Regions from separate parts of the Brachybacterium zhongshanense genome, predicted to be linked through region 2. Evidence: riboswitches for the same ligand, from Rfam matches in the RefSeq annotation. Region 2 holds a riboswitch; the other holds the start of a gene.
What was found. A riboswitch is a leader RNA that binds a small molecule or an ion and turns the genes downstream of it on or off. The one in region 2 is predicted to bind FMN.
Positions count from the first base shown of each region.

Region 1: another riboswitch for FMN. It lies ahead of ribD (bifunctional diaminohydroxyphosphoribosylaminopyrimidine deaminase/5-amino-6-(5-phosphoribosylamino)uracil reductase RibD); the one in region 2 lies ahead of pnuC (nicotinamide riboside transporter PnuC).

Region 1 is NZ_AP043790.1:57,590-71,804, forward strand. Features, by position in the region: gene ACZ5AJ_RS00220 (DUF58 domain-containing protein) at 23-1,420, shown strand; gene ACZ5AJ_RS00225 (transglutaminase TgpA family protein) at 1,429-4,227, shown strand; FMN riboswitch at 4,390-4,517, shown strand; gene ribD (bifunctional diaminohydroxyphosphoribosylaminopyrimidine deaminase/5-amino-6-(5-phosphoribosylamino)uracil reductase RibD) at 4,681-5,817, shown strand; gene ACZ5AJ_RS00235 (riboflavin synthase) at 5,842-6,438, shown strand; gene ribA (GTP cyclohydrolase II) at 6,435-7,898, shown strand; gene ribH (6,7-dimethyl-8-ribityllumazine synthase) at 7,895-8,398, shown strand; gene ACZ5AJ_RS00250 (YidH family protein) at 8,521-8,883, shown strand; gene ACZ5AJ_RS00255 (DUF202 domain-containing protein) at 8,880-9,290, shown strand; gene ACZ5AJ_RS00260 (NAD(P)/FAD-dependent oxidoreductase) at 9,413-10,798, opposite strand; gene ACZ5AJ_RS00265 (bifunctional metallophosphatase/5'-nucleotidase) at 11,298-13,862, shown strand; gene ACZ5AJ_RS00270 (dihydrolipoyl dehydrogenase family protein) at 14,098-14,215, opposite strand, start outside.
Region 2 is NZ_AP043790.1:1,388,396-1,402,610, forward strand. Features, by position in the region: gene dop (depupylase/deamidase Dop) at 1-1,061, shown strand, start outside; gene ACZ5AJ_RS06340 (ubiquitin-like protein Pup) at 1,129-1,317, shown strand; gene pafA (Pup--protein ligase) at 1,406-2,797, shown strand; gene ACZ5AJ_RS06350 (FKBP-type peptidyl-prolyl cis-trans isomerase) at 2,951-3,913, shown strand; gene ACZ5AJ_RS06355 (FKBP-type peptidyl-prolyl cis-trans isomerase) at 4,002-4,382, shown strand; gene ACZ5AJ_RS06360 (primosomal protein N' family DNA-binding protein) at 4,352-6,532, shown strand; gene fmt (methionyl-tRNA formyltransferase) at 6,563-7,567, shown strand; gene ACZ5AJ_RS06370 (RsmB/NOP family class I SAM-dependent RNA methyltransferase) at 7,564-9,180, shown strand; gene rpe (ribulose-phosphate 3-epimerase) at 9,180-9,866, shown strand; FMN riboswitch at 9,985-10,103, shown strand; gene pnuC (nicotinamide riboside transporter PnuC) at 10,200-10,904, shown strand; gene ACZ5AJ_RS06385 (phosphoribosyl-ATP diphosphatase) at 11,023-11,286, shown strand; gene hisG (ATP phosphoribosyltransferase) at 11,399-12,256, shown strand; gene ACZ5AJ_RS06395 (PH domain-containing protein) at 12,346-12,783, shown strand; gene ACZ5AJ_RS06400 (DUF3866 family protein) at 12,767-13,933, opposite strand; gene ACZ5AJ_RS06405 (WYL domain-containing transcriptional regulator) at 14,067-14,215, shown strand, end outside.

The DNA of each region.
Region 1 (14,215 bases), 1.3 Mb from region 2:
GCTGCGGCCGACGCGACGCGGCGTGCTCGTCGCCGTGCTCGCGATCATGCTGTGGATCCTCGGCGACACCACCGACCTGGTCCCGCCGCGGGTCCTCGCCTCGGCGCTCCTGCTCATGCTGCTGATCGGGGCCGTGTGCATCCTGCTGGCGATGATCGGACTGCGGGGCGGCAGGCGCCTCGAGGACGATGCGGTCCCCGTCGGCGGCACCGCCCATGTCGACGCCGAGCTGGACCGCCGCAGCCTGTTCGCGCACCTGCCCCTGGGCCGCGGCGTCCTGCGGGCGCACCTGCCGACGGAGCTCGGCGGCACCGGCGACCTCCCGCTGCGCGCGCAGATGCCCCACGCCCTGCGCATCCAGCGCCGCGGAACCCATCCGCTGGGCCCGTACTCGCTGGTCGTGCAGGACGTCCTGGGGCTGTTCCATCTGCGCTGGACGGCCGACGACGGTCTGCGCGTCACCGGTCTGCCGCCCGTCACGGCGCTCGCCGGTCCCGCGGTGCGGGCCGCCGGGATCTCCCGCCGTGCCGGGGCCGACGCGCTCGTCGGCGGGGTCGGCGAGATCGGGCCGATCGCCCGCCCCTATGTCGCCGGCGACGAGATCCGCCGCGTCCACTGGAAGGCCAGCGCCCGCACCGGCCGTCTCATGACCCGCGAGGACGAGCCGGTCGCCGGCCAGAGCGCCGTCATCGTCCTGGACACCGGCCGCGGGGGAGCGGTCGACAGCGCGGCCGACGACCCGGGCGGCGCGGCGAGCACGGGCGGCAGGGACGGCACGGGCGGCAGGGGCGGTGCGGGCCGACGGGGAGCGGCCGGACGGGCCGCGGCCGACGCTGCCGAGGCCCGTCGCGACCTCGAGGACCGGGTGATCGCGCACGCCGCCTCCGTGCTCGAGAGCCTCGGCACCCACGGCTGGGAGGTGCGCGTGCTGGACGCCTCCGGCGACGAGATCACCCGTGCGCCCCGCCGCCGCTCCCAGGACGGCGCCTCGCCGGTGGGCCGCGAGGCCGACGCCGCCGGTCTGCGCGGGTCCCTGCTCGCCCTCGCCGAGGTCGACTTCGACGACGAGATCCCCGACGTCGTCGTCGGCCCCGACCATGCCGCCGGCGACACGGCCCTCGCGATCGCCCTCGGGATCGACGACGGCGACCCCTTCCACGGCCTCGAGCTCGACCGCTTCGCCGGCCGCGCCGCCCATCGCACCGCCGTCGCCATCCGCGCCGCGCAAGACCCGTCGGACGCGCAGGACCGGTCGGACGCGCAGGACCGGTCGAGTGCGCAGGACCCGTCGGACGCACCGGACCCGTCGGCCGAGGCGCCGGTCGTGAGCCGGCGCGGGGCCTGGACCCTCGTCCAGGGCACCGCCGAGGACGAGCTCGAGGACCTCCTCGCGCTGGCCGGGGAGCAGGTGCTCCGATGAGCCCGCTGATGGGACGTCCCGCGCTGCCCCGCACCCAGGCCGCCGCCCGCGGCCTGGTCCTCATGGCGGCCCTGCTGCTGGCGTCCGCGCCCCTGTCGCAGATCCTCGCCGGCTCCAGCTGGTTCGAGCTGGTCGCCGCCGGGACCGTGCCCGTCATCGCCGTCGGCGCCCTGCTGCGGCTCGCCGGCCTGCGCCCCGTGCTGGTCGCCGCCGTGCAGACGCTGACCGTGGCGGTCGTCGTCCTCCTCACCGAGCTGGCGCACGGCCTCGTCTCCCTCGGCGACGTCAGCGGCATCCTCGGGCGCCAGCCGGGCATCGTGACCGCAGCCGTCGGGGAGCTCGCCTCCGGGCTCGCGCCCCTCACGATCGGTGCCCGCGGCAGCGTGCTCGTGGTGCTGATCAGCGCAGTCGCCGCCCTCGCCCTGGATCTCATGCTGGTCGAGATGGGCTGGCACACGCCCGTCGGGATCCTGCTGATGGGGTTCATGCTCGTGCCCTCCCTGCAGGCGCCCGACGGCGGAGCCTGGTGGACCGTCGTCGGCCCGCTCCTCGGCGGGCTCATGGTGCTGGTCATCCGCACCGTCCACGCCGACCCTGCGATCGTGGTCGGCGAGACCCGCCCCCAGGCCGGGCCGCTGCCCCGCCCCCTGATCACCATCGGCGCGACCGTCAGCGCGGTGCTGCTGGTGGCCGGGCTCGCGCTGCCCGTCGCGGGGGTCCTCCCGCAGATCGCGCCCACCCGGGTCTCCCTCGACATCGACGTCGTCAACGCCTGGCGGAACACCGACGGCCAGGAGCTCGGCTCCATCGGCATCTCCGAGGACGCCTCGGTGCGCCGCACCCTCCTCCAGGAGGATCCCGTCGAGCTGCTGCGCTACACCACCGACGCGGAGACCCCGTCCTACCTGCGCATGCTCGTGCTCACCCGCTTCGACGGGGAGAGCTTCTCCGCCCCGGGCGAGGACGACGTCTCCACCCTCCCCGCCACCAGCTTCTCCGACGCCCGTCAGGACGGCCTCGCCGTCAGCGGCGACTCCTCCCTGCTGGACGACTACGAGCTGACCATCACCGAGCTGATGTCGATGCGCCTGCCCGTGCCCGAGGACCTCCGCTCGATCTCCAGCGACGTCCCCGCCGTCGCCGACGTCCTCTCCGTCGACGCGACCTCCGGGCAGGTCGCCCTGGCCGACTACCCCGATCTGACCGGCGCCGCAGCGGCCGACGGGGACTCCGGTGCCGACGGGGACTCCGGCGCTGACGGAAGTTCCGGGGCTGACGACGGATCTCCCGGCCGCCTGACCTCGGCCGCCGCCCTCACCTACGCCGTCACCGCCGAGGAGAACCCCGCCACCGCCGACCAGCTGCGCGCCGTCGCGCCGGAGACCGTCGGCATGCCCCTGGACGTCGGCTACCTCGTCGCCGACGAGGTCCCCGACGCCGCCAGCGAGCTCGCCGACGACCTCGTCGCCCAGAACGGCACCACCACCGCCTACGACACCGCCATCGCCTTCCAGGACTACTTCCGCACGAACTTCGACTACTCGCTGACGGTCTCCACCCCTCGCGGCGAGGACCCCCTCGAGTCGTTCCTCGCCGACCGCATCGGCTACTGCGAGCAGTTCGCCGTCAGCTTCGCGCTGATGATGAACTCCCAGGGCTACTCCACTCGCGTGGTCACCGGGTTCACCCCCGGCACCGTCGCCGGCGACGGCGAGCACGTCGTCTCCACCTCCAACGCCCACGCCTGGCCAGAGGTCTACTTCGGACCCGACTACGGCTGGGTCCGCTTCGAGCCGACCCCGGCCGCCGCCGGCAACGGCGTCTCCGCCCCCTCCCGCGATGCCTCCGACACCTCGGAGGACGATCAGCAGGATGCCGTCGCCCCGACCGCGGCCCCCGAGGAGGAGACCGCCGCCCCCGAGGACGAGCAGACCACCGCCGCCGAGGACGGGGACGAGCAGGCCGCCTCCGACGCCTCCGATGCAGGCTCGGACGGCGGCATCGACGCCGGCGCCGCAGCGACCGACGCCCTCCGCGGAGCCCTCGGCATCGGGATCCTCGCCGTCCTCGCCGCCCTCGGTGCCGCCGCCGCCGTCATCATCCTGCGTCGGCGCCGCGACCTCGCCCGGCAGTCCCGCTGGGTTGCCCTGACCAGCTGGGCCGAGGGCGCCGAGCGGCACGCTGGTGCTGGTGCTGGTGCTGGTGCTGGTGCTGGTGCTGGTACCGGTGCTGGTGGTGGCTCTGCTGACGTGCGGGGGCCGAGCGCGGAGGAGGTGCGCCGACGCGCCGGTCTGCTCGCATGGTCCGAGATCCAGGTCGAGCTGCACGGACGCCACCGCGCCGTCGCCTTCCTGGGCTGGACCGGGCTCTGGGGACGTCCGCCGCTGGATCCTCATCTGTCCGAAGCGCTTCCGCCTTCCGAGGCGCTCACGCAGCTCCTCGACGAGTTCGAGGCAGCCGGCGTCGAGGTCGACAACGACCACCGGCTCGCCGCCGCCCTCATCGGCTCCGCCTGCTCCGCCGCCCGCTACGCCGTCCCCACCTGGGTCCGGGCGCGGCGCGGGGAGCAGGCAGCCGTATCGTCGGCCGCGGACCCGGATGGAGACGCCGACGGCACTGGTGCTGGTGCTGGTGCTGGCGATGCTGCCGGGGCTGCCGGTGCTGCCGGGGCTGCTGCTGGTGTCGGCGGTGGCCTGCTGGATCGAGAGGGCGACGCGGTCGACGTGCAGATCGCCCGGGAGACCATCACCCTTCCGCTCCAGGCCGAGACCGATGTCCTCCTGCGCCTCATCCGTCGCTCCCGATAGACCCTTCGGCCTCGCAGGTCCAGCGCCCCCGCAGGTCCAGGAGCTCCAGCATCCCCACCAGCCCCGGCCTCCGCACCAGCCCCGGCAGGCCCGCGGCGTTCACACGCCGACCACTGCTCGACGGGCTCCCGGGCGGCGGTGCTACGCTCGCGGACGAATGAATCGCATTCTCCGGGGTCAGTGAAAGTCTGAACCGGCGGTGACAGTCCGCGACCCGGCTCCTTCGGGAGTCGGTTGACCTGGTGGAATTCCAGGACCGACGGTAAAAGTCCGGATGGGAGGAGATGCGGCGTCGGCCAGCTCGACGTCGGTGGCACTTCGGTGCGCACGGCGTCGTGCGTGCGGTCGGCGCCCCGCGCTCTGCGCATCGCCCCGGGACAGGTCTATCCCGGGAGGGCCATCATGCAGGCGCCTCGGACGTCACCGTCCGCCACCCCCCATGAGGTCGCTGCGATGCGGCGCGCCCTCGAACTCGCTGCACTGGGTCCTGCCGGTGACGCGAACCCGCAGGTCGGCTGCGTCATCCTTGCTCCCGACGGGACGACGCTGGCCGAAGGGCATCATCGTGGAGCCGGCACCGCCCATGCCGAGGCGGACGCGATCGCCGATGCCCGCCGCCGCGGCATCGACCTGCACGGTGCGACCGCCGTCGTGACCCTCGAGCCCTGCGACCACACGGGCCGCACCGGTCCGTGCAGCCGCGCCCTGCTGGAGGCGGGGGTGGCGCGGGTCGTCCATGCGCTCACCGATCCCGGGCGCAGCTCGAGCGGCGGGGCGAAGAGGCTGGTGCAGGCGGACGTCGAGGTCGTCGGCGGAGTGCTCGCCGACGAGGCGATGGCGCTGATCGGACCCTGGTACCGGCGTGCCGCCGTCGATGCCGTGCACCTGGTGCTGAAGACAGCGACCACGCTGGACGGCCGCATCGCCGCCGCCGATGGCAGCAGCCGATGGATCACCGGCGCCCCCGCTCGCACCCATGCCCACGCTGTGCGCTCCCGGACCGGCGCGATCATCGTCGGCACCGGGACCGTCGCAGCCGACGACCCCGAGCTGACAGCGCGGCTCGAGCCGGCGGCCGCGCCGTCCGCGGCTGGACCGACGACCGCGCCGTCCGTGGCTGGGACGGGGGCCGCGTTGTCCGCCGAAGGCCGGGCGGAGCTCGCCGGCTCGCAGCCGCTGCGGGTCGTCGTCGGCCGTCGCCCGGTGCCCGCGGACGCCGCCGTGCGCGGGCCACACGGGACAGGCGACCAGCTGGACGGAGGATTCCTGCAGGTCAGCTCCCATGACCCGGTGGATGCGCTGGTGGAGCTGGCCACCCGCGGGATCCACCATGCCGTGCTCGAGGGCGGGCCGACGCTCGCCTCCGCCTTCCTGCGCGCCGACCTGGTCGACGAGATCCACGCCTACATCGCCCCGGTCCTGCTCGGCGCCGGACGCGGAGCGGTCGGGGACCTGGGCATCGGCACCATCGCCGATGCCCGACGCTTCCGCACCGAGCGCGTCGAACGTCTCGGCGAGGACGTCCTGCTCATCGCCCATCGGGCGCCTGCCGACCTCACATCCACCAGCAGCGCAGACCAGCAGGCCTGACGGCCCCTCCCGGAAGGAGACCCCATGTTCACCGGCATCGTCGAGGAGATCGGAACCCTCGAGAGCATCACCCCGCGGCCCGGCGGAGAGGCGCGTCTGCTCGTGCGCGGCCCGATCGCCGCGTCGGACGCGCACCTCGGCGACTCGATCGCCGTGGACGGCGTGTGCCTGACCGTCGTCGAGCTCGGCGAGGACGGCACCTTCGCCGTCGACGCCGTCCCCGAGACCCTGCGCCGCACCGCGCTCGGCCGCCGCACGCCCGGCAGCCCCGTCAACCTCGAGCGCGCCCTGCGAGCCGACGCCCGGCTCGGCGGCCACATCGTCCAGGGGCACGTCGACGGCGTCGGCACCCTGCGCTCCCGCACGGGATCCGGCCGCTGGGAGGACCTCGTGATCGCGCATGACCGCCGCCTCGCTCCGCTGATCGCCGAGAAGGGCGCGATCACCGTCTCCGGGGTGTCGCTGACGGTCACCGACGTGTCCGACGACACCTTCGGCATCTCCCTGATCCCCGCGACGCTCGAGGCCACGACGCTGGGTGCGCTCCAGGTCGGCGACGAGGTCAACCTGGAGGTCGACGTCCTCGCCCGCTATGTCGCACGGCTGCAGGAGCAGCGATGACGACCCCGACGACGTCGATCGAGGCGGCGCTCGAGCAGCTGCGCACGGGACGCCCGGTCCTCGTGGCCGACGACGCCGACCGGGAGAACGAGGTCGACGCGATCCTCGCCGCCGAGCTCGCGACCCCGCGCTGGGTCGGATGGGCGGTCCGGCACAGCTCCGGCTACCTGTGCGCGCCGATGCCGGATGACCTCGCGGACCGTCTCGCCCTGCCGCTCATGGTCCCGCGCACCCAGGACAGCCTGCGCACCGCCTACACGATCAGCGTCGACGCGACCGAGGGTGTCACCACCGGCATCTCCGCGACGGATCGTGCCCGCACCCTGCGAGTCCTCGCCGATCCCGCCGCCCGTCCCGTCGACCTGATCCGCCCCGGGCACGTGATCCCGCTGCGAGCCGTCGCGGGAGGGGTCCGTGCCAGGGCCGGCCACACGGAGGCCGCCGTGGACCTGTGCCGCGCCGCGGGTCTCGCACCGGTCGGGATGATCGGCGAGCTCGTCCGCGACGACGGCGAGGTCATGCGCCTGTCCGAAGCGCGTGCGCTCGCCGACGCCGAGGGCCTCGTCGTGATCACGATCGCGGACCTGCGCTCCTGGCTGGAGGCGCGGGCCGACGACGCCTCTGCAGCGGGGGACCGCGGGACGGCAGGCGCGGTGGCCGCAGCCGGCGCGGGTGCGGCAGAGTCGTCGGCCGATCGCGTCGAGCACCTGGTCAGCGCCCGGATGCCCACCCGGCACGGGGAGCTCGTGATCCACGGATACCGCGACCTGCGCACCGGAGCCGAGCACGTGGCCCTCGTCGCCGCGGGAGAGGCGCCCGCTGGGTCGTCGGCCGTGCTCGTGCGCATCCATTCCGAGTGCCTGACCGGGGAGGCGTTCGGCTCCGCGCGCTGCGAATGCGGTCCGCAGCTGGATGCGGCGCTCGCGCGCGTCGCCGAGTCCGGGGGAGCGGTGGTCTACCTGCGGGGGCACGAGGGGCGCGGCATCGGCCTGCTCGAGAAGCTCGCCGCCTATGACCTCCAGGATCGCGGGCGCGACACCCTCGAGGCGAACCTCGACCTCGGCTGGCCCGGCGACCTGCGCGAGTACGGGGCCGCCGCGGCGATCCTGCGGGACCTCGGCATCGACCGCGTCGCGCTGCTCACCAACAACCCCGACAAGGCCGAGGCTCTGGCTGCGCACGGGATCCTCGTCGAGGAGCGGGTCGGGCTCGTCGTCGGCCGCACCGCGGAGAACCTCGACTACCTGCGCACGAAGGCGCACTCGATGGGGCATCTGATCCCGTCGGAGGCGCTCGAGGACGTCGACCCCGCCGCGGTGGACCCACCCGCGGTGGACCCTGCCGCGGTGGACTCCGCGGCCGCCCCCGGAGCCACCGGGCCCATCGAACTGATCGAACCCGCTGACCCCACCGAATCCATCGACCCCACCGAACCCACCACCGAGAGGACCCCGTCATGAGCGGAGCCGGAGCGCCCACCATCCACACCGACGGCAGCGACCTGAGGGTCGCCGTCGTCGCCGCCAGCTGGCATGACGTCGTCATGGACGGCCTGATCGCCGGAGCCCGCCGCGCACTCGACGCAGCCGGCGTCACCCGCATCGACCTCGTGCGCGTGCCCGGCTCCTTCGAGCTGCCGATCGGCGCGCTCCATGCTGCCGAGAGGGCCGACGCGGTGGTCGCGCTCGGCTGCGTGATCCGTGGCGGCACACCGCACTTCGACTACGTCTGCCAGGCCGCGACCCAAGGGCTGCTGGACGTCTCCCTGCGCACCGGCAAGCCCGTCGGCTTCGGCCTGCTGACCTGCGACACCGAGCAGCAGGCGCTCGATCGGGCGGGCCTGGAGGGCTCGGTCGAGGACAAGGGCGCCGAGGCCGTCGAGGCCGCGATCGCGACCGTGCAGGCCGTGCGCGGGATCCGGAGGTCGGCCGACGGCGCACGACCGCGCACCGGCTTCTGAGCCGGGTCGTCGGCCGCGGACGGCGAGCGTCGGCCGTGGCCGACAATCCCGACCGGACTGCTCGAATCTGAGTGAACGCGCATCACAGCGCCGCGCAGTGAGCGGGATGCCATGATTGAACCGTGACCTCACGACGACGCTTCCCGGCCTCCGTCTACCGCGACGGGGACGAGCCGGACCCCCGTTTCAGCCTCGCCAACGAGCGCACCTTCCTCGCCTGGCTGCGCACCTCGCTGGCGATGTACGCCGGTGCCTTCGCTCTCGTGGCGCTCGCTCTGCCCGTCGCCGAGGGATGGCGGATGGCCTCGGCGATCGTCTTCCTGGTCCTGGGGACCCTGTGCGCCGTGCAGGCCTGGATCGGATGGAAGGCCACGGAGCGCTCCCTGCGCCGCGGGACGCCGCTGCCCGGCCCGGCGATCGGGGCGATCATCGTGATCGGCGTGGTGATCGCTGCGGCGCTCGTGGCGATCGGGGTCTACGCGTGAGCGACCGCGACGGGGCGAGCGACCCCGAGAGCGACAGGGCGAGCGACCCCGAGCACGTCCGTCTGGACGAGCGCGGGGTCTACGATCCGGGGCTGCAGCCCGAGCGGACGCTGCTGGCGTGGCGTCGGACCTGCCTGTCCTTCGGCGTCGCATCCCTGGTCGCCATGCGATTCGTGCTCGAGCCGCTCGGGATCGTGGCGGTGATCGTCGGGGTGCTCGGCGCGGGACTGGCCGTGCTGTCGTACGCCCTGACCGCGCTCGGCTATCGGCGGGCGACCGTCTCGCTGCGCACCGAGGGCAGGCTCGGCCGGGACGGTCTGCCGATCGTGCTCGCGACCGCCGCCGTGCTGGTCGTCGGCGCGATGTGCACGGTGCTCGTCGTCGTGGGACTGTCGCTGCCCGGTTGATGCCGACGGCGCGGGGCAGGTGCGGGGCCCGCACGGAGCCGGTGCGGCGCCCGCGCGGAGCCGGTGCGGCGCCTGCCGGGACGATGTGCCGCCTGCTGGGCCGGTGGCCGGAGGGCGGGCTGTCAGGCCTGGTGGTCGCGACCGAACTTGCGGTGCGGGGCCTGCTGCTCGAAGATCCGTGCCGCCTTGAGGGAGTCGACCTCGCCCACCACCGGATTGGGCTGATGGGTGGCGCGAGTCCCCGTGTAGAGGCTCAGCAGGTTCATCGAGACCGCCCGCTGGTTGCGGTGCCCCAGCAGCTTGGCGACGTGCACGCCCAGCCAGGCGAACCAGCCGACGGTGCCGTTCAGGCCGATCGAGCCGGTGACCGGGAGGTCGGGCAGCTCGGCGATCGCCGCGCGGCGGCCGATGGTGGCCATCGTGCCGAGGTTCTTGTACTGGAAGGGCTTGCGGGCCCGGCCGCGGACGTCGGCGTCGATGGCGCGGGCCACGGCCTGGCCGCCCTGGATGGCGGGCTGGGCGAGCTGGGGGAGCTCATCGTCCTGCGCGGCGATGTCGCCCGCGGCGAAGACCCCCGGGAAGCCCTTGACCTGGAGATCGTCCTCGACGGCGATGCGGCCCCGCTTGGTCTGCGGCAGGCCCCACTCCTTGACGATGTCGGCGATGCCGACCCCCGCCGCCCAGATGGTGATGTCCGATTCGAGGACCGAGTCGTCGTCGAGGACCACATGGTCGTAGCCGACGGACTTCACGCCATGGCCCAGGCACAGCTCCACACCGCGGTCCTCGAGCTCGGAGGCCGCATACTCGCGGAACTCCTCGCGGAACTCCTTGATCAGCTCCCTGCCGCGCTGGACGAGGGTGATGCGCAGGGTGCCCGGATCCATCTCGGGGTAGAGGATGTCCAGCTCCTGGGCGCGGAAGTCCGCCAGAGCCCCCGCGATCTCGACGCCCGTCGGCCCGCCGCCGACGATCGAGACGTGCAGCCGGTCGGAGCGGTCGGCCACGCGGCTGGCGCGCTCGAGCTCCGAGAACACGCGGTCGCGGATGGCCAGCGCCTGCGAGCGCGTGTACATCGGCATCGCGTGCTCCTCGGCACCCGGGGTGCCGAAGTAGGTGGTGGTGGCGCCGTTGGCGAGCACCAGGTAGTCATACTCGAGCTCCTCGTTGCCGATCTGGCCCTCGTCGAGGGTGACGACCTTGCGCTCGGGATCGATGCCGACGACCTCGCCCTGGCGGTAGCGCATGTTCGGGACCTTGAGCGACAGGCCGCGCAGGAACATCGTGACGTCGCCCGGGTTCAGACCGGCCGTCGCCACCTGGTACAGCAGCGGCTGGAACGTCTTGTAGACGTTGCGGTCGATGAGGGTGACGCGCACGCGGGTGTCGCGCAGACCGAGCACGGCGTTCGCGCCGGCGAAGCCGCCGCCGATGATGATCACGTGGGGCCAGCTCGCCCCGTCCTTGGCCGGGACGGTGGGTCGGCGGGCGATGAACGGCATCACCATGGAGAGCTCCTTCGGGATGACGCCGGGCGTCGACCCGGGGTCGCCGAGTCGGGCGGGGCCCGTCGTCGGGTGGGGAGAGGTCTGTCGGGCGGCGCGGCCTCCCAGCGCGGGAGCCGCGCGAAGAGGTCTCGTCAGAAGTCGGTGTCGATCGTAACCGCCCCCGCCCTCCGCCCTCACCACCGCAGGCATGTTCGTGAGCGACGAGACGAAGGTCCCGGGCCGCCCTTTCAGTCAAGAGTCGGCAAAACAGGAACGCGAAGGTGGTCAAGAGGGGTGCGCGGACCTGGGAGCACGGTGAATAGTCGGTGACAGTCCGCGGAAAGGGCGGGGAGCCTGCTCGCCCTCCGCGCCAGTCTGCGGTGCACTGCTGCTGGTGAGCTCCGGGCCGCACCGCGGGGCATCGCAGGCTCGCAGCATCCGTCGTCCCGCCGTCCTCCCTCCGCTGCTCCCCGGCCGGCCCCACCGGTCGCAGCATCCCTCCCGTCCCCAGGAGACGCCCATGCCCCAGGTCCCCGCCCGCACCGGCCATCGTGCCCTCCCTTGCGGCGCTGCTCGTCGTGCCGTCGTCGGCCTCGGAGCCGCCGCCCTCGCCCTCGGCTCCGCCGCCGTCCTGCCGCTCGCCGCCGAGGCCGCCGAGCCCGGGGACCAGGTCCAGCTGCTGACCTTCAACGACTTCCACGGCGCGCTCAGCGCGGCCGACGGCTTCGCCTGCACCGTCGTCACCGCCGAGGCCGCCAACCCCAGCACGGTGCTGCTGTCCGCGGGAGACAGCGTCGGCGGCTCCGAGTTCTCCTCGGCGCTGCTGGACGACGAACCCACCCTGGAGTACCTCAACGCCCTCGGCGTGTCCGCCTCGGCGATCGGCAACCACGAGTACGACAAGGGCGTCGACGACCTCACCGGTCGCATCGAGCCCCTCGCGGACTTCCCCTACCTCGCCGCCAACGTGTACGACACGGCGACGGGGGAGCGGGTCCACACCCCGTACACGATCGTCGACGCCGGAGATGTGCGGGTCGCCGTCGTCGGCGCCGTCACCACCAAGACCGTCGGCAAGGTCAGCCCCGCCGCGATCGAGGGCCTCGAGTTCCGCGACCCCGTCGACTCCGTCAACCAGGCGATCTCCGAGCTCGACGCCTCCGGCGAGGAGTACGACGTGCTCGTGGCGTCCTACCACGAGGGTGCGAGCGGCGACGCGTCGGCCGTCGGCGAGGCGCCCGCGAACAGCGACCCGATCTTCGACCGGATCGTCACCGAGACCTCCGCGGAGGCCGACGCGATCTTCAACGGCGACTCCCATCAGCTGTACGCGTACGATGCGCCGGTCCCCGGCCAGGACGGCGAGGTCCGTCCGATCGTGCAGACCGGCTCGAGCGGCGAGCACCTCGGCTCGGTGACCCTCGAGCTCGGCGACGACGGCGACTGGGACGTCGCCGACGGCGGCACCCAGCTGCTGGAGACCTCCTCCGCCGATCTCGACGCCTGCGCCTCCGACCCGACCTACGTCGCGGCCAGCACCATCGCCTCCGACGCCATCGCCGAGGCCGCCGTCGAGGCCGACAACCCCGTCGGCACCATCTCCGCGGACATCACCACCGCCTGGGCGGCCGACCGGGCCGCGTACGTCGACGGCGTGTGGACCGCGACGGGCGCCACCGGCGGCGCCGACATCAAGGGCGACGACCGCTCCAGCTTCTCCGCGGCCGGCAACATGCTCGCCGACTCCATGGCGTGGTTCCTCGAGGACCGCGGCGGCTACGAGGACCAGGAGGTCATCGGCTGGATGAACCCCGGCGGCATCCGCTCCGAGTTCTGGTACGCCGACGACTCCGGCGAGGGCGACGGCGTGGTCACCTACGGCGAGGCCAACAACGTGGTCCGCTTCGGCAACACCCTGAACACCGGCGAGGTCACCGGAGCCCAGTTCGTCCAGATGCTCGAGGAGCAGTGGCAGCGCGACGCCTCCGGGGCGGCCACCAGCGAGTTCTACGCCTTCGGGGTCTCCGACAACGTCACCTACACCTACGATCCCAGCGCCGAGATGGACTCCCATGTCATCGACGTGCGGATCGGCGGCGAGCCGATCGACCTCGACGCCACCTACACGGTCGTCGCCGCGAGCTTCCTGTTCGAGGGCGGCGACAACATGCACACCCTCGCCCAGGCCACGAACATCCAGGACACGGGCGTGATCGACCGCGACGCCCTCTCCGGCTACTTCCAGGCCGAGGAGAACGCCGATCTCGCGCCGAGCTTCGCGCAGCGCCAGCTCGGGCTCGAGATCGTCCAGGGCGGCGAGTACGACGAGGAGGCGGGCGTCGACACCGATCCGGTGCTGCGCCTGAGCAACCTCGACTCCCTCAGCCTCGGCGCCCCGCAGATCGCCTCGGTGACCGTCGACGCCGGTGACTTCGGCAGCTTCAGCGCCGACTACCAGGAGGACCCCGAGACGGGCGAGCGCTACGCCGACGTCACCCTCACCGACTGGCTGTGCGTGCCCGAGGGCACCGAGGTCCCGATCACCGTCACCGCGATCCCGGACACCGGCACCGCCGTCACCGTCGACATCCCGTCCTTCACCTGGACCTCCGGTGCCGCGCCCGAGTCCTGCGCCGCGGGCGGCGACGACGGCTCCGATGATGACGGCACGGATGATGGCACGGACGGCGGGTCCGACGAGGGCGGGTCCGACGACGGGGCCACGGATGATGGCACGGATCCCGGCGCCGACGACGGAAGCACGGACGACGGCGCGGACGGCGGCGCTGATCCGGGCGCCGATGTCGACGGCACGGATGACGGCTCCGCTGACGGCACCGACGACGGAGCTTCGGCAGGGTCGGACGACGAGGTCGACGTCACCGTCCCGGTCGACGACGACCAGGACGGCAGCACGTCCGGCGGCAGCACGTCCGGCGGCGCTTCCGAGGACAGCGCCCCTGCGGTCCGGGACGACCTCGCCCGCACCGGTGCTCCCATCGGGTTCATGGTGGTCGGTGTGGCGGCACTGGTCGGTGCCGGCGCCTGCGCACTCGGCATCGGTCGTCGCCTCGACCGACGCTGATCCGCTGAGGAGCCCTTGAGGGAGCTCCCGGAGCATCTCCCGGGATCGTCTGCAGATCGCCTGCAGATCCCGTGATGGACGCCGGACGTCCCGTGACCCGGTGGTCGCGGGGCGTCCGGCGTCCGGCGTACTGCGTCCGATGCGGGTGAGCGGAGACGAGCGGAGATGAGGCCGGCGGGTCAGCGGCGGCGGCGGATCGGCGACGGCGGCGGATCGGCGACGGGCCGACGGCAGGTCAGTGGCGGTGGCGGGAGGGAGAGCCGTGCCGCAGCTCCCGCGGCAGCTCCTCGAGCAGCCGCAGCCACAGCTCCGAGGCCGCGGGATAGCTGGGCACGGCATGCCGCAGCACATGC
Region 2 (14,215 bases):
GCACCCACGAGAACTATCTGCTGGACCGCTCCGTCCCCTTCGAGGAGGTCTGCGCCGCGCTCCTGCCCTTCCTCGCCACACGCCAGGTGCTGGTGGGAGCCGGCCGCGTGGGTCTCGGCACCCGCGGGACCGAGCCGGGCTTCCAGATCTCCTCCCGGGCCGACTTCATGGAGGCCGAGATCGGCCTCGAGACCACGCTGAACCGGCCGATCGTGAACACCCGCGACGAGCCGCATGCGGACGCCTCCCGGTTTCGCCGGCTGCACGTGATCATCGGCGACGCGAACCTCCTGGAGGAGTCCACCTTCCTCAAGCTCGGCATCACCTCCCTCGTGCTCGCCGCGCTGGAGGCCGGTCACCGGGAGGGCGATCCGATCCTGCCGGACCTGACGCTCGCCGATCCGGTCTCCGCGGTGCATGCGATCAGCCACGATCCGAGCCTGCGCACGAGCGTGCCTCTGAAGGACGGCCGCGAGATGACCGCCCTCCAGATCCAGCGCGCGCACCTCGAGGCCGTCGCCGCCCGCGCCGACCTCTCCGATCCGGAGACCGCTCAGGTCGTCACGGCGTGGCAGGAGATCCTCGACCTGCTGGAGCGGGACCCGATGCTCGCCTCCTCCCGCGTCGAATGGGTCGCCAAGCTCCAGCTGCTCGAGCGCTATCGCGCCCGCCACGGGCTGGACTGGTCGGATCCTCGCCTGCACGCGATCGACCTGCAGTACTCGGATCTCCGCCCTGCCCACGGGCTCTTCGGCAAGCTGCGGGCCGCCGGCGCCGTGCCCTCGCTGGTCGACGAGCAGGAGGTCCTCTCCGCCGTCACGACCCCGCCCGCCTCGACGCGCGCCCATCTGCGCGGCCGGCTCATCGGTGCCCACCGCGAGTCCGTGCCGTCGGCCGGCTGGGACGTCATCACCCTGGCCGGTTCCGAGGGCGGGATGAGACTGCGGCTCGCAGATCCGCGTCTGGGATCCGCCCGCTGGTGCGAGGACAATGGCATCGACCCCGCGGCCGACGTCGAGACCCTCGCCGCCGCCCTGCGCGGGGCCGTGAACCGCACCTGACGCCGCCACCCCGGCGACAGCAGACCGACCGCCAGACAGCCAGACGACCGACGACGAACGGAGCATCATGTCCCAGCAGTCCCTGAACGCACCCGGAGCCGGTGACGGCGACGAGACCCTCGACGACGCCCTGACCGGCGGGCAGACCTTCACCTCCGCCCAGGCCGCCGAGGACGTCCTCGACGAGATCGACGCCGTCCTCGAGTCCAATGCCGAGTCCTTCGTCCGTTCCTTCGTCCAGAAGGGCGGCCAGTGACCACGGCGCCCGCGGCCATCGGGCTCTCCGGGGGCGCCGGGGCCGTCGACACCGCGCGGACGCGCACCGTGGACGCGGGAGTCCGCTGATGCGGCGCCGCGTCGGTGGTCTGGAGACCGAGTACGGGCTCGTCTGCGTGGGCTCGGACGGCACCCGCGCCCTGGAGCCGGAGGCGGCCGCCCGCGAGCTGTTCCGTCCGGTGGTGGCGCTGGGCCGCTCCTCCAACGTGTTCCTCCGCAACGCTGCGCGCCTCTACCTCGACGTCGGCTCGCATCCGGAGTACGCGACCGCGGAGTGCGACGACTGGTGGGACCTGGTCGCGCAGGACCGCGCCGGCGAGCGCATCCTCGCGGACCTCGCCGCGGGTGCCAACGCCCGCCTCGCCGAGGCCGGCGAGGACGCCACGATCCACCTGCTGAAGAACAACGTCGACTCCGCGGGGAACGCCTTCGGATCGCATGAGAACTATCTGGTGGACCGGCGCGGGGAGTTCACGCGCCTGCCGGCGTTCCTGCTGCCGTTCCTGGTGACCCGCCAGATCGTCACGGGCGCGGGCGGCGTGGTGCGGGAGGCCGACGGCACGGGGACCTTCGTGTTCTCGCGCCGGAGCGACCACATGTGGGAGGCCGTGTCCTCGGCGACCACCCGCACCCGCCCGATCATCAACACCCGTGACGAGCCGCACGGCGATCCGACCCGCTTCCGGCGGCTGCACGTGATCGTCGGCGACTCGACCATGAGCGAGGTGTCCACCCGCCTGCGCTTCGCCACCACGGATCTGGTGCTGCGGCTGATCGAGTCCGGCAGGACCCTGCCGGACCTCGCACTGGCCGACGACATCTCCGCGATCCGCAGCGTGGCGCGGGACCTGACCGGCTCGGCACCGCTCCCCACCGCGGCCGGCGGCACCGTCACCGCCCTGGAGATCCAGCAGCGATGGCTCGACCTCGCCGCGACCGTCGCCGAGGAGGCTGAGGCGCCGGTGCTCGAGGACTGGCAGCGGGCGCTGGACGCAGTGCGCACAGGAGATCGCTCCTGGGCGGAGCGCACCCTGGACTGGGCGATCAAGGAGAAGCTGATCGGCCAGGTTCGCGAGCGCCGCGGCGTGGACCTGGCCGATGCGTCGATCGAGCGCCTGGATCTCGCCTACCACGACATCTCTCCTGACCAGAGCGTCTTCCAGGCGCTTCAGCGGCGCGGACTCGCACCTCGCGTGCTCGACGACGCGCGGATCGAGAGGGCTCGCACCGTCGCACCGGCCACCACTCGTGCGCATCTGCGGGGGCAGGTCGTCACGCTCGCGCAGGAGCTCGGCGTCGACCACGTCGTCGATTGGACGACGCTGCGGATGACGAGGCCGGGCGCCATGCCGGTGCAGGTGCTGGATCCCTTCGCCACGAGCGCGCCGGAGGTGGATGCCCTGCTCGCGGAGATCCGCGAGGCGGGGAGGGCGCGCGCCGACGGAGCACCCCCTGCATGATGCCGGCGGCAGCACGCCTGCGAGCTCATCGGGCCGCTCGATCCTCGCGGGCCATCGTGCCCTCCCAGCTGGGCCCGAGGCTGCTCACGGCTCCAGCCCGTACCCTTGACCCCGCCTCCCCGCCCGGGACCCCCTGATCCGAAAGGCTCGCCCTTGATCCGCCGCCGCACCCTGCTGACCACCGCCCTCGCCGCCACCGCCGCCATCGGGCTCGCCGCCTGCAGCGACGACACCGACGGCACCGGGTCCACCGCCTCCGACGGGGGCACCGGCCTCACCGGCACCTCGCTGGACGGCGTCACCGTCAGCGATGACCTCGGGGCCGAGCCGACGGTGGAGTTCACCCCGCCGCTGACCGTCGACGCGGCCGACGCGGCAGTGATCGTCGCGGGCGACGGGGCGGCCCTCGCCGCGGGCGACGTGGCGGTCCTGCGCAGCATGTACGTCGACGCCTCCACCGGGGAGACCCTGCAGTCGTGGTGGCAGGGCGCCTCGGCGAACACGCTCACGATGAACGCCGACTCGATCGGCGACTCCGCGCTGGAGTTCTTCCAGACGGTGACGGTGGGCTCGCGCTTCGCCATGGCGGGCTGGCAGACGGACACCTCCGGCACCACCTACTCGCTGGTCCAGGTGGCGGACGTCGACCACGTCATCCCGTCCCTGCGCGCGGAGGGGGAAGCGCAGGAGGTCTCCGGCGACTTCCCGACCGTGACCCTCGCGGAGGACGGCGCGCCGTCGCTGGACTCGACGCCGACCGGCGACGCCCCGACCGAGACCGTCCGCGAGGTCCTCATCCAGGGCACCGGCGACATGACCCAGGCCGGCGACTACCTGACGATGGCGTACACCGGCTGGCAGTGGTCCGACGGCTCCCAGTTCGACTCCTCGTGGGACGCCGGCACCACCTTCTCGTTCACGCAGGGTCTCGGCCAGGTCATCCCCGGCTGGGACGATCACCTGCTGGACCTCTCCGTCGGCAGCCAGGTCATGCTCGTGATCCCGCCGGCCGACGCCTACGGCACCACGGAGGAGGGCAGCACCAGCGCACTCGCCGACCAGACCCTCATCTTCGTGATCGACGTCCTCGACGCCACGCGCCCCTACAGCGCGTGACACGGAGCCGGCGCCTCCCGGCGCCGACTCCATCGGCCGCACAGGCCCCGCTGATCCGTCCGCTCCCATCCCGACCCCAGGAGGACACATGACCCGCAGCAAGCCCGAGATCGACTTCCCCGAGGGCGAGGCGCCCACCGAGCTGATCGTCACCGACGAGATCGTCGGCGAGGGCGAGGAGGCCGGACGCGGCGATGTCGTGGACGTCCACTACGTCGGCGTCTCCCACTCCAGCGGCGAGCAGTTCGACGCGTCGTGGGACCGCGGTGAGCCGCTGCGCTTCCAGCTCGGCGTCGGCCAGGTCATCAGCGGCTGGGACCAGGGCGTCCAGGGCATGAGGGTCGGTGGCCGTCGGCGCCTGGACATCCCTGCTCACCTGGCCTACGGCGAGCACGGCGCCCCGCCGGTCATCGGTGCGAACGAGACCCTGATCTTCGTGTGCGACCTGGTGGCGGTGCACAAGCGCTGAACGCCCAGACCACCGGCGCGGCGGGGGAGCAGGAGGGACTCTTCGAGGCCCCCGCCCCCGCCGCGGTCGTCCCCGATGCTCCCGACCCGGCTCGCACCGATGCGAGCCGGGCCGTCGGGCTGCGCACCACGGCGGGCTTCGAGGTCGTCGACGAGCTGCCGGTCGCCAGCGTGCGACTGATCGGGGTGCTGCCCCACCTCGACAGGCCCTTCGAGTACGCGGTCACTCCCGCGACGGCCGACGCCGGCCCCGGGATGCGGGTGCGCGTCCGCTTCTCGGGGCGCGACACCGAGGGGATCGTCCTGGAGCGGCGCGAGCATCCCACGACGGACCGTCCGCTCGCGGCGCTGGGCCGTCTGGTGTCCGACGACGTGGTGATGCCGCCTTCGCTGATGCGAGTCTGCGAGGAGGTCGCCGATAGCTGTGCCGGCTCTGTCGGCGATGTGCTGCGCCTCGCGCTGCCACCGCGCCATGCGCGCGCCGAGCGAGCGGACCGCGCCGCCGCCGAGAAGGAGGCGGCGGAGGGGGCCGCGTCAGTGGGACCGGAGGAGACGGAGGGACCGGAGGAGACGGAGGCGGGCGCTCCGCGCGCGCCCCGCCCCGGGGACCGCTACACGGGCCTCTCGGCGCTCGTCGCCCGTGCGGGCGGAGCCGAGGGGCCCGTGCCGCGCGCCGCTCTGACCCTGGACGCCGCCGACCCCTGGACGACGGTGGTCGCCGACGCGATCGCCGATGTAGCTCCGGGTGTCGGCGTCCTCGTCGTCGCCCCCGATCAGCGCGACGTCTCCCGGCTCTCCCGAGAGCTCGACGAACGGGCACTCCACCATGAGGTCCTCGCCGGCACGGAGGGGCCGGAGAAGCGCTATCGGACCTACCGACGGATCCTGCGCGGCGCGACGCGGATCGTGCTGGGCAACCGCTCGGCCGCGTTCGCCCCCGTGCAGGATCTCGGGCTGATCGTCTGCCTGGACGAGTCCGACGACCTCCTGATCGAGCCGCGCGCCCCGTACCCGCGCACGCGCATGATCCTGCAGCGGCGCTCGCACGAGGAGCGTGCGGCGCTGCTGCTGGTCTCGAGCTCCGAGTCGGTGGCCGTGCGTTCGCTGGTGGATGCCGGGCACCTGGTGGACCTTCGACCGGTGCCCGCTCCCATGCCTCTGGTGCGTCCGAGGATCGTCGCCATGGACCGCTATCTGCGTGACCGTGAGGGCCCGGGAGGTCGCACGCGCCTGCCCGGAGAGGCGCTGCGGGTGATCCGACGAGGCATGACGAGGGGTCCCGTCCTGGTCCAGGTGCCGCGCTCCGGATACGCTCCGGCGATCGCGTGCACCTTCTGCGGCACAAGGGCCCGCTGCCCCGAGTGCTCGGCACCGCTGTCGATGCGCGGCCGCTCCGGCCCCCTGCACTGCGGAGTGTGCGGTCGGCGGGAGGACGCGTACCGATGCCCGGAGTGCGACCGCACCGGCATGCGCGCGATGGTCGTCGGCTCCGCCCGCACCGCCGAGGAGCTGGGACGCACCTTCCCCGATGCCGTCCTCCAGATCGCCGGGGGAGCGCACGGCCCCCTCGAGGACGATGCCGTCGAGGACGGCGCGATCGTCGTGTCCACCCCCGGCGCGGAGCCGGCCCCACCCGGACGCTATGCGGCCGCCGTGCTGCTGGACGCCGACGCCATGCTGGGCCGGGCGGCCTACGACGCCGACGTCGAGGCTGTCAGGCGCTGGCGCAGCGCCATCGCGCTCGTCAGGCCCGGTGCCGAGGACGGCGAGGTGCTCGTGGTGGGCACCGAGACCCTCCCAGCCATCCGCGATCTGGTCGCCCACCGCTCCGCGCTGTTCCTGGACCGGGTGCTCGAGGACCGCCGAGAGCTCGACCTGCCACCGTTCTCCCGGGTCGCTGAGATCGTCGGCGACCGTGAGGCCTGTCGGCTCTTCCTCGAGACCGTCGATCTCCCCGACGGCGTCTCCGTGTTCGGCCCCGTCGGCCTCGAGGACGGGGACGACCGCGGGCGCGCCCGCGCTGTTCTGCGCATCGACCCGCGACGTTCCCAGGAGCTCGCCGATGCGCTGCGCGCCGGCGTCGCCGCGCGCTCCGCCCGCAAGCAGCGCGGATCCCTGCGGGTGCGGATGGACCCGTCGGACGTCTTCTGACCTGGCCCTGGCCCGTAGACTGAGGGCATCATGCGTCTGCTCTTCGCCGGCACCCCCGAGGCCGCCCTCCCGTCCCTGCGCGCGCTGCTGGACTCCGACCACGAGGTGGTCGGGGTGCTCACCCGCGCCGATGCCCCTTCCGGCCGCGGCCGGAAGCTCCGACCCAGCCCCGTGCGCTCCCTCGCCGACGAGGCGGGAGTGCCGGTGCTGACACCGCGCACCCTGCGCGACGCCGATGTCCAGCGGACCCTGCGCGATCTCGCCCCGGATGCCGCGCCCGTGGTCGCCTACGGGAACCTGATCCCCTGGCCTGCGCTCGACATCCCCGCCCATGGCTGGATCAATCTGCACTTCTCCCTCCTGCCTGCATGGCGAGGCGCCGCGCCCGCCCAGCGGGCCGTGCTCTCCGGAGCCGACGCGACCGGCCTCAGCATCTTCCGGATCGAGGAGGGGCTGGACACCGGCGACGTCCTCGCCACCGCCCCCACTCCGATCGGTGCGCTCGAGACGGCGGGCGAGCTTCTCGAGAGGATGGCGGACCAGGGAGCACATCTGCTGCTGGAGACGCTCGATGCGATCGACGCCGGCACCGCGGTCGCCGTACCGCAGGATCACGCGCTCGCCACCCACGCCGCCAAGCTCACACCTGCTGAGGCCCGCATCGACTGGACGCTGCCTGCGGAACAGGTCAGCGCCCATATCCGGGGCATGAGTCCCGAGCCCGGAGCCTGGACCGAGCTCGACGGCTCCCGGTTCAAGATCCTCGGCCTGGAGCAGGTCCCGCCGGACGCGCCGTCTCCGGCTCCCGGCGTCCTCGTCGCAGGCAAGCGGCATCTCATGGTCGGCACCGGGACCTCGCCCCTGGCCCTCGGGACCGTGGCTCCCGCCGGGAAGCGGGCCATGCGCGGCGCCGACTGGGCCCGGGGGGCCTCCCTCGCCGCCGGCGCGTCATTCGACGCGGCCCAGGACGATGATCGACACTCCGCGCAGCACAGCGGTCAGGATTCCGAGCAGAACCCCGAGGAGCGCGCATGAGCCGCGACGACGATCGGCATGGCGGCCAGCGCCGCTCCGGGCGCGGCGAGCGCGATGACCGACGGGGCGGTGAGCGCCGTCGGGACGCGAAGGGCCGCGAGCGCTCCGGCTCGCGCGGCCAGGGAGGGCCGCGTCGCGGCTGGTCCGAGAAGCGTCCCTCCGAGCGCGGACGCCGCACGACGCCTGCTCGTCAGGTGGCCTACGAGGGGCTGCGGGCCGTGCGGGAGGACGACGCGTATGCGAACCTCGTGCTGCCTCGCCTGCTCCGCCGCCACCGCGTCTCGGGACGCGATGCAGCCTTCACCACCGAGCTCTTCTACGGCTCGCTGCGCGCCCAGGGCCGCCTGGATGCGGTGATCGCCGCCTGCACCGACCGTCCGCTGGACCAGATCGACCCGGGCCTCCTCGACGTGCTCCGCCTGGGCGTCTACCAGCTGCTCGACATGTCCGTCGCACCGCACGCCGCCACCTCCGAGACGGTCGCCCTCGCGCGCCAGGAGGTGGGAGCGGGTGCCGCCGGCTTCACCAACGCGATCCTGCGACGCGCGGGCGAGAGGACGCTCGAGGAGTGGATCGAGGAGGTCGCACCGGATCGCACGACCGACCCCGCAGGCCATCTCGCTGTCGTCCATTCCCATCCGCGCTGGGTCGTGCGAGCGCTGACCGAGGCGCTGGCAGCGCACGGCCGCGACCCCGCGGAGATCGACGACCTGCTCGCCGCGCAGAACGCCGCGCCTGCGGTCTCACTCGTCATGCGACCGGGCCTGACCGATCTCGACGAGCTGATCGACTCCGGTGCGAGCCGGGGGCGTCTGTCCATCTTCGCGGCCTCCTGGCCCTCGGGGGATCCCGGCGGCATGGAGGCCGTGCGCGAGGGCCGTGCGGCGGTCCAGGACGAGGGGAGCCAGCTGATGGCCCTCGCACTCGCCGTCGGAGCCGACGACGACGTCCTCGCCGAGGACGCGCACTGGTTGGACCTGTGCTCCGGTCCCGGCGGCAAGACCGCGCTGCTGGGCGGGCTCACGATCGACCATGATGCCGACCTGCTGGCCGTCGAGCTGCAGGAGCATCGCACCGAGCTGGTCGACCGGGCTGTCGCCACGCTGCGCGAAGCCGGCTGCGAGATCGAGACGCGGACCGCCGACGGGACGACGATCGGCGAAGAGCTGCCCGAACGCTTCTCCCGCGTCCTCGCCGACGTGCCGTGCTCGGGCCTGGGCGCTCTGCGCCGCCGGCCCGAGTCCCGCTGGCGCCGGACCCCCGGAGACATCGGGCATCTCGGGGTCATCCAGCGCGATCTCCTGCGCTCGGCCCTGGATGCGACTGCGCCCGGCGGCGTGGTCGCCTATGTGACCTGCTCCCCGCATGCGGCCGAGACCCGTCTCGTGGTCTCGGACGTGCTGCGTCGGCGCGACGACGTCGAGCAGCTGGACGCGCGGTCCGCGGTGCGCGCCGGGATCCTCCCCGACGTCCGCGACGACGTCGAGCTGGGGGAGGGACCATCCGTCCAGCTGTGGCCGCACGTCCATGGCACCGATGCGATGTTCATCGCCCTGCTGCGCCGCCTGCCCGAGGCGCCGAGCGCCCCCACCGAGGAAGGACCCCGTCCCTGATGAGCCCCGCCTACTCCACCGACGGCCTCTACATCCACCCCAGCATCCTCAACGCCGACTTCATGCGCATCGGCGAGGAGCTCGATCGGATCTCCGCCGCCGACAGCGTCCATGTGGATGTGATGGACAACCGCTTCGTCCCCAACCTCACCTTCGGGACGTCGATGGTCGAGCAGATCGTCGAGCGCAGCCCCATCCCGGTCGATGCGCATCTGATGATCGCCGACGCCGATCGCGAGGCTCCGGCGTTCGCAGAGGCCGGGGCCTCCTCGGTGACCTTCCACCTGGAGGCCGCAGCCGCACCGATCCGCCTGGCCCGGGAGCTGCGCCGGAAGAACGCCGCGGTCGGCGTCGCGCTCCGACCGGCCACGCCGGTCGAGCCCCTGCTGGACGTCATCGGCGAGTTCGACATGCTGCTGATCATGACGGTCGAGCCCGGATTCGGCGGGCAGAGCTTCCTGGAGACGATGCTTCCGAAGATCCGTCGGGCGCGCCGCGCGATCTCGGAGGCGAACCTGGAGGTGTCGGTCCAGGTCGACGGCGGCGTGAGCCGCGAGACCATCGAGCGCTGCGCGGAAGCCGGGGCGAACGTCTTCGTCGCAGGATCGGCGATCTACCGGGCGCAGGACGCCACCGAGGAGATCGCCGCGCTGCGAGCGCTCGCCTCGACCCACGCCGCGCACTGACAGGGCGGGACGGCGGGGCGGGACGGCGCCGCGCCGCGCCGCACGGTTCTGCCATCTGTCGTCACCGTCACGGCGGAGCCGCTCCGACCAGGTATATCGTGGGGCGGTCACATCCTGTGACGTGCTCCGGGGTCGGTGAGAATCCGAGCCGGCGGTGACAGTCCGCGACCCGCGCCAGCGGTGGAGCCGGTGGAACTCCGGCACCGACAGTGAAAGCCTGGATGAGAGGCGCACGTCCTGCATGCCCTCGAGCACGTTCCGTGCGCGCTGCGAGCAGCATGCTGGATCCCTTTTCCCCCGGAGCCACTGCATCCGACGGGAGAGAGGACCCTCATGGATCTGCTGCAGTGGCTCTTCGACGCGAAGCTCGAGCTCGCGGGCGGACAGTTCATCCTCTGGCGCGAGGTGCTCGGCAACGTCTTCGGCCTGCTGAGCGCGCTGGGAGGCATGCGGCGCAAGGTGTGGGCGTGGCCCATCGGGATCGTGGGCAACCTCCTGCTGCTCACCGTGTTCCTCGGCACCGTCTTCGGCAGCCCCGCCAGCATCGACCTCTACGGCCAGGCCGGGCGGCAGGTGATGTTCATCGCCACCAGCGTGTACGGATGGGTGCGCTGGAAGCAGGCGAAGGATGCCGGCGGCACCGCCGTCGAGCCGCAATGGGCCTCCTGGGGAACCCGGGCTCTGCTGGTCGTGGTCATGGTGGGCGGCACCGCCCTGCTCACGCCCCTCTTCCGTGCGCTCGGCTCCTATGAGCCGGTCTGGGCCGACGCCTGGATCTTCATGGGCTCGCTGCTGGCGACCTTCGGCATGGCCAAGGGCTGGGTGGAGTTCTGGCTGATCTGGGTGGCGGTCGACATCGTCGGCGTCCCGCTCCTGATCAGTGCCGGGTACTACGCCAGTGCGCTCATGTACGTCTTCTACGGCTGCTTCACGCTCACGGGCTTCTTCGTCTGGTGGAGGGTCCGTCGAGGAGAGGACCGCCACCGGTCGGTCGAGGTCGAGACGGCGCACCTGGATCCGACGGTCCGCCGCCGCTGAGGCCGTGGCAGCCGCTGGGCCCGACGGATCCGCTGCGGTCGACGGATCCTCTGAGGTCGACGGATCCGAGGAGCGGTCCGTGGCGCGGTCCGACCGTCGGGACCAGTACCCTGGCACGGTGAAGGATTTCGAAGCGCTGTTCGCCGAGCTGACCGAGAAGGCCCGCACCCGCCCCGAGGGATCGGGGACCGTGCGGGAGCTGGACGGCGGCGTCCATCAGATCGGCAAGAAGATCGTCGAGGAGGCTGCGGAGGTCTGGATGGCCTGCGAGCACGAGACTCTCGACGACGCCGCCCTGGAGATCAGCCAGCTCCTCTACCACGTGCAGGTCATGATGGTGGCCAAAGGGCTCTCCCTCGAGGACGTCTACCGCAGGCTCTGAGCGTCCCGTCGGCCGCTCGCCAGATGCTCGGCGCGACGCGTCGCAGCCCCGCCCCGACCCATCAGCTCTGCCATCAGCTCTGAGCGCCGCCGCTGCGGCGAAGGAGGAAACCGTGCTGCGCATCGCAGTCCCCAACAAGGGCGCTCTGTCCGAGCCCGCCGCCGCGCTGCTGCAGGAGGCGGGATACCGCCGCCGCGGTATGGCCAAGGAGCTCGTCGTCGTCGACCATGAGAACGACGTGGAGTTCTTCTACCTGCGTCCGCGCGACATCGCCGTGTACGTCGGCTCCGGCACCGTGGACGTCGGCATCACCGGCCAGGACATGCTGATCGACTCCCGCACTCCGGCCGAGGAGATCCTCGCCCTGGGATTCGCCCGCTCCACCTTCCGCTTCGCGGCGCCCGTCGGCGAGCACGAGGACGTCTCGGAGCTCGGCGGCGCCCGCATCGCCACGAGCTACGAGAACCTCGTCCAGGACCACCTGGCCGAGCACGGCGTCAGCGCCGAGGTCGTGCACCTCGACGGCGCGGTGGAGTCCTCCATCCGCCTCGGCGTCGCCGACGTCATCGCCGACGTCGTCGAGACCGGCACGACGCTGCGCCAGGCTGGGCTGGAGCCCTTCGGCGAGGCGATCATGACGTCGGAGGCCGTGCTGTTCTCACGTCCGGGCCTCGAGCTCGACGACGCCGCCCAGCATTCTCTCGAGGTCCTCGAGCGGCGCATCCGCGGCGTGCTCGTGGCTCGCGAGTACGTGATGCTCGACTACGACATCCCGAGCGAGCTCCTCGAGCGCGCCGTCGCGATCTCGCCCGGATACCAGTCGCCCACGGTCTCGCCCCTGCGCGACGGGGAATGGTCCGCGGTGCGGGTGATGGTCGAGCGCCGCCAGTCCCACCGCATGATGGACGAGCTGTACGACGTGGGCGCCCGCGCCATCCTCGTCACCGCGATCCAGGCCTGCCGGATCTGAGGCTCCGGCGCGATCCCATGCCCCTGCGCGGAGGTTCCTCCGTCCCGTCGGTCCCCTCAGGGCCGACGGCTGGGGAGGGGCCGGCCGAGGTGGTCGTCCTCCGGCCGCTCATGGTCCGTCTGGTCGGCTACCCGACGGGCGCGGTGATGCTCTCCGGCACGGTCTGGTGGGCTCTGAATATCCCCGGGTTCTCCGTCGGCGGCCGCATCGCCCTGATGCTCCTGGGACTCCTGGGGCTGCTGGTGTGCCATCTCGAGGGCCGGGTGAGGATCGTCGCCCGCGAGCGCACCCTCGAGGTGCGCAACCATCTCTCCTCCCGCACCCTCGAGTGGGCCGAGATCATCGGAGTGGGGTATCCGATGGGAGACCCCTGGGCGCACCTGGATCTGGCCGACGGAACGACGCTCGCGACCATGGCGATCTCCAGCGCCGACGGCCGGAGGGCCGTGTCCGCCGCCCATCGCCTCCAGCGTCTCATCCAGGAGCGCGGGGAGGCGTCCCCCGAGACGTTCAGCGGGCGGGGATGAGGTCGGCGGCGAGCCGCCCGGCGAGGGCCGGATAGAGGAACGGGGACTCGTCCTCCTCGATGCCTCGGCCCATGCTCGCCAGGCGCACCGGCAGCGCCTCGAGCGCCGCGCGCAGACCCCCCGCGGGCATCTCATGGATCCTGTGCTCGAGTCCGCGAGCACGTCCGGGGTCGATGATCGTCGATCGCACCTGTTCCGTCACTGACGCATGGAAGCGGCTGTAGTCAGGATCGGCAGCGGAGAGCACCGGCAGGTGCAGGGGAGTCAGAGCGGCACGGCCGCAGACCGTCGAGGTGTGGTGGGACAGCCCCTGATGGCGATCGCGCGCATCAGCTCCCGACACGCGCAGCACGGCGATCGGCACCCCGCCCAGCACGCTCGCCGCATGGAGCGCCTCGACGGCCTGCACGCCGGAGAATCCCCAGGCGGTGCCGGTGCCGAGATTGCCCGGCCCCTGGACGACCACGGCGACGTCGGCACCGAGCACGATCCTCGCACCCAGCAGCGCGGAATGGACGGTCACGGCCTCATGGTCGCCGCCGAAGGCCTGCCCGGCGCTGATCGTCGCCGAGATCAGCCCCTCCTCCCGCAGCGCCGCAGCGGTGCGGGAGTACGCGGCGGGAAGCGCCGCGCCATCGGTGTGCACGTGCACGATCCGGGCCGACGGCGCGAAGGCCCGGATGCCCGCGACGACCGCCGGGAGCGCGGAATGGAGGTCCGCGACCACTACCGGCATGCCCGAGAGGTCATCGGCCTCCCGGAGCGCGTCATGGTGCTCGCCGGAGGGGTCGTCGATCGCATCGACCATGGTCTGCATGGGCGTGTACCGCGCCTTGACCATGTGCCCCTTCGGCTCGACCGGAGCGGGAAGAGCATCGGGCCGGGCGACGACGAGCGCCTCACCGCCGGTGCCCAGACCCCTGCGCAGGGCGTTCGTGTTCAGAAGCACCCGCTCGCCGATCCGCGGGCTGCCGGTGAGCTCCGGGTAAGCCAGCGCCCGGACGACCTCCCCTGCGGGGCCGTCGGCCGCCCCGGCGGGATCGTCCGCGTCCTCGGTTCGACGGGTCCGCTCGAGCTCGACCAGCAGCCGGACCGCACCGGACCATGACGTGCGCTCCCCGACGACGGTCCCTCGTTCCCAACGCAGCATGAGTATCAGGGTAGGCGCAGCCGGGCAGGTGGGGCGCCGCCGGACATCGGCCGGGCGCCGGCCGGGCGTCGGTCGCAGGTCAGCCGTGCCGAACCGCCCTCCGCGCCCTCATCACGGCCGGTACCCTGGTCGGGTGGCTGCCAAGAGCACGGAGAGACTCCTCAACGTCATCATGACGATCGGCTCGCGCCGGCGCATCGACCGCGCCCGCCTGTTCGCCGCGATCCCCGAGTACCGCGAGGGGAACGCGGCCGCAGAGCGCATGTTCGAGCGCGACAAGGC